DNA from 3 places in the Planococcus alkaliphilus genome. Region 3 is predicted to be linked to each of the others. Evidence: riboswitches for the same ligand, from Rfam matches in the RefSeq annotation. Region 3 holds a riboswitch; each other region holds the start of a gene.
The links. A riboswitch is a leader RNA that binds a small molecule or an ion and turns the genes downstream of it on or off. The one in region 3 is predicted to bind S-adenosylmethionine.

Region 1 (4,182 bases), 1.2 Mb from region 3:
TTGTCTGTTGTATCGATTATTTATTAATTCCGCAGAATATTAGCTTTTTTGACAAATACAAAGGTTTTCATCAAATCGGGCCTTTTAAATATGCTATGATAAAGAAAGCGAAAAAGATGATGGAACAGCTATCATGCATAATAAATGGAGGTTTCCCGATGGACAATAATGATATTCTGATCAGGCTGCGCTACGCACTTGATATTAAAAATAATGACATGATAAAGATTTTCAAGGAAGGCGGCATCGAGCTGTCGAAAGAAGATGTGTTGAAAGTGTTGACGAAGACGCCGGAAAGCGAAGGCGATGACATGGACAGCGTTTTGGATGCTTCTGAAAATGTTGACCATATCCGTGTCGACAACCGGATGCTGGAATCTTTCTTGAACGGCTTGATTGTCTTCAAGCGGGGACGCCAAGAGCCGAAACCGGGGCAGCCGGCCACACCGCCGATGAGCAACGAGCCGGCAAACAATTTGCTGTTGAAGAAAGTGAAGATCGCTTTGCAATTGACGAGTGAAGACATGCTTGAATTGCTCGCACTTGCCGGCGTGACCGTGTCGAAAAGCGAAATGAGCGGCATCTTGCGAAAGCATGGCCATAAGAATTACAGCATCTGCGGCGACCGCTATGCCCGCAATTTCCTAAAAGGATTGGCAATCAAATATAGAAAATAATGCATGGATCCGCTTCTTTCATTGGAGGCGGATTTTTTGATTTAGAGGATGGGAATTGGAGAGTTGGGAGTATTCGAACGAAAGTCGAGCATATTTCACAAAAAGTCGGGAGTAAACGAAAATGGTTTTCCGGCTGCAATCAAAAAAGCTGGATAGCAAAAATGCCGTCCAGCTTTCTTTTATTGCCACGGATAGGTTGCGAGCAGTTTGGCGCTGAGCACCATGAAATCTTCCGCAGGCGACTGTGCTTTTTTCTCAGTCAACAAGTCGTTGCCGGCTGCAAAAAGCGCTTCTGTTGTCGGGTAGGAGAGCGTTTTTTCAGGTTCGATGAACGTCACTGAGTCTTCCGTATAGCGGAACAGGAAATTTTGGTATTGGGTTTCGCTTGCGGAATGAAAGCTCGATGGAATGGTGTAGTCGATGTCGGCAGTAAGCACGCCGACGCGTTCATAGATGGCAAGCGGGCCAGCACTTTTCGCCAGGTGCTGTTCTGCGCCTTCCGCTAAGGCGTTTGGATCTTTAGCAATCGAAGGAAAGAGGCGGTTCTCGAGCAACACGAAATAATTGCGCGGATCGTTGACGTCAAGCAGGTATTTTTCAGACATTCAGAAATTCCTCCTAAAAGCGTTGATTGATTCCCATGATAGCGGAAATGTGTGAAAAGGGAAACGGAGAGAAACCAGAACGGTAAATGTCTTTCTTAACAGAAAGTTCGTTTATTTCTGTCAAAACGCCTTGATTTTCCATCCTGAACCAGTTACCCTTACAAAAAGCCAAAATTGAATAACGTGAATTCTTATCGAGAGAAGTCGAGGGACTGGCCCTATGACGCTTCAGCAACCAGTCGCAAGGTCAGGTGCTAAATCCAGCAGGTAATCGATTGCCTAAGAGATGAAAAGGAACGAGTGTGAACTCATAAAGCCTTCATTTTCATGGAGGGCTTTTTTTCTATATATAGGAGCAGAGAGAACGGGATTATTAGAGGAATTAAAACGAGGATTCTAACGGCAGACGGGGCAATAGGAGCCCAGCTGATCAAAGCGAAATTCCCGCGTATTTTGACGATTCTTGCCGTCAACAATGTCTCATTCGGCTATCCGGCATGTCCGAACTTGGAAGATCAAGCGAAATTATTCGGCTTGATCAAACCGGAAGACATCGGCGTCCAATTGACGGAAGAATATATGATGGATCCGGAAGCTTCGGTGTCGGCGATTGTCTTTGCCCATCCGGATGCGCGGTATTTTGTAGTAGATTGAGTATTGGAAAGGGGTTTGGACAGTAAAAAGGGAAGATTGGACAGTATTTAGCTAAAAACGGATAGTATTTCGCAGCTAATGGACAGTATATCCAAATAACTGGAAAAAGAGCAGCTCAGACCATCCTGAGCCGCCCTTTTTATTGGGTTTCTTCGCGTTCTTTGTAAATAAAATAATCGAAATCCGCCGCCAACTTTTGGCCGGACGTATCTTGGCATTGCATGCCGACAAATGCGCCGGTGAAGAATCCGCCGCCTTGGATGTAGTCATCGGAAAGTTTATGCGAACCGAAGCGGATCGGAATCAAATGCCAGTCCTCCCCATCGAACGAATAGGAATACTGATAAATGTCCGCATCGACATTGACGCGCATGTGGACGTACTCGACTTCATCAGGCACGACGATTTCTTCGCCTTGCAGCGGCTGGTCGTAGGCGAAATTATCGCAGACAGTCAAATCAAGGATGCGGCCTTTTTCTTCGTGCCAGGTAATTTGAAGAGCCGTCCAGTTTTCCGTGTTGTAATAGTTTACAAGACCCGCTGCCTGCTGGAATGTATCTGGCTGGAAGGCAACTTTCGTTTCCGCAGTAAAGTGGAAATGCTGCCAGCGTCTCGCGACGAATGCTTGGGTGAATTTAGATGTCAACGACTCGCATCCATGAATGCGCAAGTGGCCTGGATTTTCCTTCAAAGAAACGATTTCTTCGCCTAAAGGGATACGCAGCGTCTGGAAATGCGGGTTCAATGTCTCCGAATCGAAATCGTCTTTTTCCGGATAATCGCGATCCCACACCACTTCTTCGATGGCTGGCCCTTCGATTTGAAGTGAGGGTGCATTTCCGCCGACGACATATGGCCAATCGTTTTTCCATTCCACTCGCTGGATGGCTGTTTCGCGTCCAAGCGGGCAGTAGCCGCGCGGGTCAAGCAAAGCTTGGCCTTTTCGGGAAAGCGGGCGCCCCGTCAAATGCACCAGGAACCATTCGTCCGTATGCGTTTGGACAATGGAAGCATGTCCCGATTTCTGCAGCGGATTTCTTGGCGAGAAGAAAGATGTGATCAACGGATTTTCCGGATGGACTTCATAAGGTCCGTGCAAATCTTTTGAACGGGCAATCGTAGCTTGGTGGTCATACTTCGTGCCGCCTTCAGCGGTCAATAAATAATAATATTCGCCGATTTTGTAAAGATGCGGCGCTTCAACTAATGCCACATCGGTTCCTTTGAAGATGATTTCGGATTTGCCGACTAATTTCTGTTCTTCAACGCTGTATTCCTGAAGCACGATGCCGTAAAAATTATGATGGCCATGTCGGTGATCCCAATACATATTCACCAAGTATTTCTTGCCGGATTCATCGTGGAACAGGGAAGGGTCAAATCCCGAACTGTTCAAATAAATCGGTTCCGACCATTCGCCATCAATCGTTTCGCAAGTGACGAGGTAGTTATGGCAGTCTTTCCATTGCCCTTCTGTCACTTTCACATCTGTGAAAATCAGCCAGAACTTTCCGTCGCTGTAGGAAAGGGCCGGTGCCCAGACGCCGCCGGAGTTCGGATTGCCCATCATGTTCAATTGGCTCAACCGGTTGAGCGGACGAGAGATCAACCGCCAGTTTTTCAAGTCCTTGGAATGGTAGATGCCGACACCTGGGAACCATTCAAAAGTGGACACCGCGATGTAATAATCTTCTCCTACACGGCAAATGCTTGGATCCGGATTGAATCCCGTTAAAATTGGATTTTGGATAATCGCCATTTTTCGTCACCCTTTATGTATGATTTTGTGGATCTGCTGCTTGGCAGAGGAGATGTAAGTGCTTTCAAAAACACGTGCCCAAACAGCAAAGGCAAAGATTCTTAATCCAATTAAATCGAAAATTAAAAATCTTCAGCTGCTATAAACGATCATACACTACTTAGTACGAATGGTAAACTAAGTGTGATGAAAGTTTATAACAGCTTAAGAAAAAATGGCTTGCTGCGGCTGCATGCGGACACTCAAGAAATTCTCAATGGTAAAAGCAGCGACGCCAAGTGCCGTTGGCAGCGTATCAAGTTCAGAAAAGCCGATGATCAAATCGTTTTGCTGGAACCAAAGCGCTTGGTTGGCCACGCGTTCATTCAACGATTCGCTCAGCCAATTTTTGGCGGAAGCCATCCGGTTGCCGATTACGACTTGCTGCGGATTGAACGTATTGACGATATTGTTGATGCCGACGCCTAAATAATCGCCGCTTTTTTTG
Region 2 (4,182 bases), 1.4 Mb from region 3:
TGCAAAATCCATCTCATGCGTTACGATAACCATGGTTTGTCCTTCTAAGGCGAGCTCCTGGATGACCGTCAACACTTCGCCAACAAGTTCAGGATCTAGTGCAGAAGTCGGTTCATCAAATAATAGGAGATCCGGTTTCAGTGCGAGAATCCGGGCAATCGCCGCCCGTTGCTTTTGGCCGCCCGACAATTGTTCCGGATACTGGTTTTTATGTTCCAATAGTCCAACTTTTTCCAGCAATCCTTCTGCTTCACGCACCAATTCCTGCTTGTTCCGTTTTTGCACGACAAGCGGTGCTTCAATAATGTTGTCAATCACGGTTTTATGCGGAAATAAATGAAAATGCTGAAAGACCATACCAGAAAATTGGCGAACATCAACTTTTTGCTTTTTACTTGGTGTTTTCCCAGTGAATGAAACATGGACATCATTGATTTGAAGTGAACCGCCTGAAGGCGTTTCTAAGAGATTCAGGCATCTCAGTAAGGTTGTTTTGCCAGAACCGGATGGGCCAATGATGCTGACAACTTCGCCTTTTTTTATTTCCAATGAAATGGATTTCAGGACTTCTACCTGTTTGAATTGCTTGCTTAAATTTTCAACTTTGATCAATTTGGGAACCTCCTATCAGGCAGTGACATAGCGGTTTGCTTTTTTCTCTAAATAATCTTGAAGCAAGGTGACAAGGATGCAAATGGACCAGTAAATGAGTGCCACGAGAATATATAAGGTTAGGCTTTCATAAGTTTGCCCGACCACCACTTTGGCGCGGTAGAACATTTCAGAAACAGTGATGACCATCGCTAGCGAAGTTCCTTTGATGATATCCATGAAAGTGCTCGATAGCGGAGGCAAAGCAATACGAGTCGCCTGCGGCAGAATGATGCGCGTCATGGTTTGCCAATAGCTCATCCGAAGCGTCTCAGCAGCTTCCCATTGTCCTTTCGATACAGAAGAAATGGCAGAACGGATAATTTCGGCCGTATAGGCAGAAAAATGAATACTGATGCCGATAATGGCAGCAGTAAGCGGCTGCATTTCAATGCCGATCATGGGAAAGCCGAAATACAGGATAAACAGCATCACCAAAAGCGGAGTGCCCCGCATAAAGGAGATGAAAAGCCGGGCTGGGAGAGACAGTCCGATAAAGCGGTTCATTCGGGCAAGAGCTACAAATAAACCGAGGATCAAAGCAAATACTAGGCTGACCAGTGCAATCAAAATGGTTTGCCAAGCTCCTTCCAGAATAAAAGGAAGAGAATCAATTGCGATTTCTACATTAAAAAGATATTCCCATTTAAAGTCGGCCATTGGAAGACTCCTTTACTTAGTATCTAGAAAAGAGGAATCCGAGGATTCCTCAAAAAATTTTTATTCTTCTTCAAGCGGCTGTGTTACATCAGCACCAAGAAATTTAGTTGAAATTTCTTTCAATGTGCCATCAGCAAGAAGCTCCTCAATAGCACCGTCAAGTTTTTCTTTCAGCTCCGGGCTATCTTTCGGCATTACGATAGCACTGCTGCTGAATGAGAATCTAACATCTTCAGCCAGTTTCAATCCCGGTTTATCAAATTGTTCAAGTGAGCGCAACAAGACAAGATAGTCATTTAGCGTAGCATCGACGCGGCCGCTGACGATTTCTGGAAGCACCGTGTCAGAGCCTGTGTAGACAATCACTTCAGCCCCTTGTTCTTGAGCAAATTTTGAGTAATTGCTTGTCGCGGACCCCCCGACTTTTTTGCCTTTCAAATCTTCTACTGATTCAATGCCGGAGTTGTCACTTTCACGGACAATGGCTGAACCATATGAATGCTTGACTGGAATCGTGAAATCAAATATCTCTTTGCGTTCGTCGGTAATCGAAAAATCATTCGCGGCAATATCAATTTGGCCATTGCGAAGAGCTGGCAGCAATCCGTCAAATTCCATTTCTTTGAATTCAACTTCCAATCCAAGCTTTTCTCCTAAGGCACGAGCAAGTTCTACATCATATCCTGTTAATTCTTTTGTTTCTTCATCGTGATATGTAATCGGGTAGTAAAGCCCTTCTGTGCCGACAACGATTTTGCCTGCTTCTTCAATTCGATCCCAAGTGTTCTGTTCCTTGTTTTCTGTTGAAGCATTCACTTCATTTGAAGATTCATTGCTGCTGCATGCGGTTAGAAATAAACCGATTACTGTAATTGCGACGAGCCATAAAAGCTGTTTGGTCTTTTTCATGTCTTTGCACCTTCCTTTTCTATTGGTTTACTTGGTTTTAAGTTAATAGAATTGTCCAGATATGAGGGCAAACAAAAAGCCTCTTCTATAAGAAGAGGCAGGCATGCGAAATCACATTGATATTCTGCTCTTCTTATCTCTCAAGCTAATCAAAGCTTGTTGGATTTGGCACAGTGCTCTAAAGTGAGCCCGCTGCCGAGGTTTCGTAGGGCCAATCCCTCCACCTCTCATGATAAGAACAAATTGCTATTAAACTATGTTGACAACTGTATCATCATTATATTTTACCGTCAACACAAAATTCTGATAAATCTCATCTTATTTTTTATTAGAAGTTGTTAAACGTTCAACGATCCCCTGAATCCCCTAGCGGCATAATACGAATCCGCTCCGTTATGATACAGAAACACTTGCCCGTAGCGGAAATCACAGAAAAGGGCGCCGCCGCGATTTCTGATTTCAGCAGGAGTCTGCACCCAGCTCGATGTCTTCATATCGAATTTCCCTAACGACTGCAGCTTTCGGTATTGTTCTTCTGTCAGCAATTCAATGCCCATGTCCGCCGCCATGCCGACCGCGTTGTTTTCAGGCTTGTTTTTCTTGCGCGATTCCAATGCTTCCGGGTCATAGCAAATGCTTCTTCGGCCAGTCGGGCTTTCTGCGGAGCAATCGAAGAAAATGAATTCATCCGCTGCAGCATCATAATCCACAACATCCGGTTCGCCGCCAGTCCGTTCCATTTCATGGAGCGACCATAATTTGTCTTCATTCGCTTCCAGTTTGTCCTGGATTTTGGCCCATTCGAAATTTTCGTGGCGGGTGATGTTTTTCTCGAACCGCTCTTTTAACGTGTTGAGAAATGCTTCGCGTTGTTCGGGTGATAATTGCTTGCTCATGCTAATTCCTCCTTTAATGGATCTTGCTATTGTTGGTTTTAGTATATAAGAAAGCAGCAGGGTTTTGGAGAGGTGCATCTATTTTATTTTCAGTAGAGGATTGTCTGGAGCTTTTGCAGAATAAAAGAAGCAGGAAAGCAGATCGTTTTTCATTCAGTAAATTGAAGGAGGAGTGTATGTGAATATCTTGATCCTTGGAGGGACCCGTTTTTTGGGGAGATTTCTGACCGAGGCGGCTCTCAGCAGCGGCCATGAAGTGACCTTATTAAATAGAGGAAAAGCGAATCCGGATTTGTTTCCAGAAGTGGAAAAGTTGACCGGCGACCGGTACGGGGATTTACAAGCGTTGAGAGGGCGGAGATGGGACGCCGTTATTGACACATCCGGCTATCTTCCATGGTCCGTTCAGGAATCTGCGGAACTGCTGGCAAAATCCGTAGGACATTACACATTCATTTCAAGCGCATCGGTTTACATCGATTTAGAATCTCCGGGGATAAATGAAGAACACGCAGTCGGCCGGCTTTCAGCGGAAAAGCTGGGAGAATTGAAAACAAAAGAGGCGGAAGCTGCCATCAATGAACATTACGGTGAGTTGAAATTTTTGTGTGAGCAAGAAGTGGAACGTGCGTTTCCGGAAGGTGCCCTGAATATCCGGCCGGGACTTATCGTCGGGCCTCATGATTTTACGGACCGTTTTACGTACTGGGTTAACCGCGTAGCAAAAGGCGGTGAGGTGTTGGCGCCGGGGCGGCGAGACAAGGAAATCCAGTTTATCGACGTCCGGGATTTGGCAGAATGGATCCTCCGGCTGGTCGAAGAACAACGGACAGGCACATTTAATGCGACCGGCCCCGACTCCACACTGACGATGGAGAAATTCTTGGAGGAATGTAAGACCACCCTTAAGAGTGATGCGGATTTTGTTTGGGTGGATGAGCAATTCCTGTTGGGCCACAAAGTGGAAGGGTGGTCCGAATTGCCGCTGTGGATTCCAGACAGTATGTACATGAATGGCTTTCTTGGAGTGGATATCCAAAAAGCTTTACAGGCCGGATTAAGGTTC
Region 3 (4,182 bases):
TTGTTCGGCTGAACCGACTGTATAAGCGCTCATACCGCCGATTCCGACAAATTCCTTGATGTCCTCCACTGTCCATCTTTTCTCTGCATCAATTTTGGTGAAGTTTTCCAAAGCCGATTGGATGGAATCATTTTCGATGTATTCCAATTCCTGATCAGGCGCATAGCTCGACAAGTCAATTCCTGTCCATCCGCCGAATAAAGCAAGTGCCCCTTCGTGGCTGATGTGTTTTTTGTACTCTTCGTATTTTGCCCATGCCTCTTCTTCGGTCTTTCCGACAATTGGCGTCAGCATCGTCAAGATTTTCACTTCTTCACGAGAGCGCCCGGCAAGTTCTGCCTGCTTGCGCAATTTATCCACTGAACGTTTTGCCGCTTGAATGGTTGGCGCCCCAATAAAGACACATTCAGCATTCTGCCCTGCAAATTCCACCCCTTTTTTAGAAGCCCCTGCCTGATAGAGAACGGGAGTCCGCTGCGGTGAAGGTTCCGATAAATGAGCGCCCGGCACTTTGTAATAGTTGCCTTCGTGATTGATGTCATGGACTTTTTCAGGGTCTGCATAGATGCTGTTCGCTTTATCCAATACCACTGCATCCTCTTCCCAGCTTCCTTCCCAAAGCTTATAGCAGACTTCCAAATATTCTGCCGCGATATTATAGCGTTCATCGTGTTTTACTTGGTCCTCTAAACCGATATTGAGTGCCGCACTTTTCAAATAGGAAGTGACAATGTTCCATCCGACGCGCCCATTCGTCAAATGGTCCAATGTCGACATTCTGCGGGCAAATGTATAAGGATGTTCATGAGTCGTCGAAGCGGTAACGCCGAAGCCCAAATGTTTTGTCACTGCGGACATCAATGGCACCACTAAAGCAGGATCATTAACCGGAGATTGGGCGCCTTGCCGAACAGCCGCATCTCGTGAACCTTTGTACACATCGTAAGTTCCGAGTACATCCGCCAGGAAAATAGCATCAAAACCGCCGCGCTCCAAAAGCTTTGCCAACTCAATCCAATATTCGCTTGTCTTATAAGTATGAGACCGATCTTCTGGATGTGTCCATAAGCCTGGTGACTGATGGCCTGCACAGTTCATGTCAAAAGCATTCAAGTAGATCCTTTTCTCTGCCAATTGCTTCTCCTCCTTAAAAAATCTTATATTATGCGCTCGTCACCGGCTGCCTTTCGATAATCTCTAAGAAGTATTCCAGCTGCTTTTTCAGCCTCTGCTCAACTTCTGCTTCAATGATTGGCTGATGTGGATTCGTTTTATCAATTTGGCTGTCGACTAGGTAGATGCCTTTTAAACTCTGTCCTTTCAAGTTCGCAAGCAATGGTTTTAACGTATATTCAAGCGCCAATAAGTGAGCAGAACTTCCTCCCGTCATCAACGGCAAAACCGGAGTCGCTTGCAGAACATCTTGCGGCAAGAGATCGATCAATGCTTTCAATACACCTGAATAGGCTGCTTTGTAAACAGGCGATCCGACAATAACTCCCCGTGATTGGTGGAGTAATGTACTGATTTCAGCGATAGCCGGACTGCCGAAGCGCCCTTCGAACAAATCTTCCTGCGGAACGTCCCTCACGGAAATGTGGGCGACTGAAAATCCTTGTTTCTCTAATAATTCACCTAAATGTTTTAACACCAATTCAGATCTGGATTCCTTCGCAGGGCTTCCTGATAAAATCACAATTTCACTCATTTCATTCTCCCTTTCTGTTGAACCGTTTTTTTCAAAAATAAAAAATAGCCCCCTTTTCTCGATATCAAGAAAAGAAGGCTATTAAATCTAATAGGTTCTGTCCTTATCTCTCAAGAAAAAAATCTTCTTGCTGGAGTTAGCACCTTTCTGACAAAGTCAGAGGTTGCTGAAGCGTCAACGGGCCAGTCCCTCGGCTTCTCTGGATAAGTTTATTTAATTAATGCCTATCATAATGCTAGGAATTAAAAGTGTCAAGCATTAAATTTATTATTCTGACTTCTCGTTTTCATATAGAGCCAGATGCCAATTGCACCAAGGAGAACAACAATATAGCCGTACATTGAAATTTGATTGGCTGCCACAAAAGATTTAAAAGCGTCGTAATTCCCATTAAAATAATGGCCGATGCGAAGCATGGCAAAGCACCAAGGATAAATGCCGATGAAAGTCAGCGCTCCATACTTCCCAATTGGAGTCCTGCTCATGCCCGCCAGATAAGAAATGTAATTTCCGATGCCAAATGGACGTGAAATGGCAATGCTCCAAATGCCGTAGCGATGAAATAATATAGAAGCCTTCTTTAATCCTTTATCGAATTTTTTCTGAAAGAAGGTTTGAAGTTTATTGCCCAGGAAATAAGGAATTAAACTTGCGACACTATAGGCCACTGCCAAGCCGGCTGATAACAAGGCAGTGGCTGCAAGGCTATGATTCAACAATCCGCCGTAAGCAATCACAAGGGCCACTCCGGGAAACGGCATAGACGATCCTTCTAAAAACATCACACTGAATAAGCCCAGCATCCCTAAACTTTCAAGAAAAGCCAGTATCCCTTCAACCATACCGCTCACTCTCCAGTCGCTTAATTGCCCACTAAAATCTTTTCGATTTCCCGGTAAATCTCATCCGAGTTCTTCAGGTTCAAAGAACTTTTATAAGCTTTGACGCGTGTTCGAAATCGTTCAATGATTTCTTCATCCGCCAAGGTCTCATTTACAAAATCCATTAGCCGGCGCCCTTCAGGAACCGCAAACACCAGTTTTTCCTCCAGTAAATAAGCCAGATTGATTTCTTCCTGCCCTGGAAGAGCCGCTGGAATGAAAATCGGCAATTCTTTTCTTAGCGCTTCGCTGATAGTGACTCCTCCCGGTTTTGTCACAATAGCATCAGCTTCGTTGTACAACCTATTCATTATCTCCTTTGAAGAAATGTAAGGAATCGCATGGATGGCCGGATGGTTTAAACCGATGATTTTCTGCTGGAGTTTTTTGTTGGTTCCGCAAAGAACTTGAAAGCTCCATTTTTCGGCACTGATTTCTTCATCCAGTTGGTCCAAGACTTCGCTTAGTCCAGTGCTTCCTCCTGAAACTAAAACAGTTAATTGTTTTTTGGAACGATGATCTTTTTGATTGCTGAACTTTTCACTCACCGGTATGCCTGTTACAAAAACGCGGCTTTCGGGAATTCCATCGCTATGGCATAACGTTCCTTTAATCGCTTGGTTTGGTGCAAAATGATAATCGATGCACGCTCTTCCCCATACATCATTCACGAAAAAATCCGTATACACATTCAGGCAAGGGACTTTGCATTTCCCTTGTTTCTTCAGCTTATTGATGAACAGCGAAGGAAATCCATGCGTACAAATGATCAAGTCAGGTTTTTCCCTTTCTAAAATTTCGCTGACTTTTTTCATAAAAAGCCATTCATACGTTCTATGGCTCTTTTCTTTTGGCGATCTGTATGCAAATTGCCGATAAATCCATGCATAAGAGTTAGGCGCTCTCCGGATCCAATTCAAATACGCCTTAACTGTTGCCGATTCGATTTTTGCATTCCATTCACTCAACAAATCAATCTTTTTGCATTCAACTTCCGCTGAATGGCCTCCGATGAATTCACTCATCGCTTCTGCTACTTGATGATGGCCCGAAGGCATACTGTTCAGTAAGGGAAATATCAATACTTTCTTCATATCAAAGCGCCTCCATCCATAACTGACTTTCTTTTTTATCTATCTTTGGAGAACTTAAACGCGGATAGTCTGCTAATGGTCCGCTGTAAACCAGTTCCAAGGACTGGGAACAGAATATATCTCTTGGCATCGTTAAACGCGGAGGCTTCGCAGAAATTCTGATGCCTCCTTCCCTCAGCACTTCCGCTACAAATTGAGAACAGAAAAACGAATTTTCGCATCCAAGCCCGCGTTTTACCACCACTCCGAACAATCCCGTTAAATTATACTTATAACGGTCACGGTCCTGTTCCATAGCAGAAACGAAGTTTTTCATCGCTCCAAACCCCTCAGCATCAACCGAGCATTTGAATACCGCGCATTGCGCTCGCTGAAATAAGTGATTGCCCATTTCTTCTTTTACAAAGCCGCCGTTAAAAGCATTCTCCGCATTTTTCCGTCCAAAACTATAGACTTCGGCCAAGTCAGAACTAAACGCTAACGAAACGTGACTGTAAGG

Region 1: another riboswitch for S-adenosylmethionine. It lies ahead of AC2EXB_RS03310 (vitamin B12 dependent-methionine synthase activation domain-containing protein); the one in region 3 lies ahead of ssuE (NADPH-dependent FMN reductase).
Region 2: another riboswitch for S-adenosylmethionine. It lies ahead of AC2EXB_RS04205 (transporter substrate-binding domain-containing protein); the one in region 3 lies ahead of ssuE (NADPH-dependent FMN reductase).

Annotation. Positions count from the first base shown of each region.
Region 1 is NZ_CM168060.1:609,759-613,940, forward strand. Features, by position in the region: gene AC2EXB_RS03300 (YehS family protein) at 159-677, shown strand; gene AC2EXB_RS03305 (hypothetical protein) at 857-1,282, opposite strand; SAM riboswitch class I at 1,471-1,575, shown strand; partial or broken gene AC2EXB_RS03310 (vitamin B12 dependent-methionine synthase activation domain-containing protein) at 1,763-1,936, shown strand; gene AC2EXB_RS03315 (glycoside hydrolase family 43 protein) at 2,076-3,695, opposite strand; gene AC2EXB_RS03320 (ROK family protein) at 3,900-4,182, opposite strand, start outside.
Region 2 is NZ_CM168060.1:805,433-809,614, forward strand. Features, by position in the region: gene AC2EXB_RS04195 (amino acid ABC transporter ATP-binding protein) at 1-612, opposite strand, end outside; gene AC2EXB_RS04200 (amino acid ABC transporter permease) at 628-1,311, opposite strand; gene AC2EXB_RS04205 (transporter substrate-binding domain-containing protein) at 1,372-2,220, opposite strand; SAM riboswitch class I at 2,351-2,459, opposite strand; gene AC2EXB_RS04210 (DUF4256 domain-containing protein) at 2,559-3,116, opposite strand; gene AC2EXB_RS04215 (NAD-dependent epimerase/dehydratase family protein) at 3,295-4,182, shown strand, end outside.
Region 3 is NZ_CM168060.1:3,106,001-3,110,182, forward strand. Features, by position in the region: gene AC2EXB_RS16175 (LLM class flavin-dependent oxidoreductase) at 1-1,134, opposite strand, end outside; gene ssuE (NADPH-dependent FMN reductase) at 1,163-1,708, opposite strand; SAM riboswitch class I at 1,809-1,918, opposite strand; gene AC2EXB_RS16185 (DedA family protein) at 1,960-2,550, opposite strand; gene AC2EXB_RS16190 (MGDG synthase family glycosyltransferase) at 2,571-3,683, opposite strand; gene AC2EXB_RS16195 (hypothetical protein) at 3,685-4,182, opposite strand, start outside.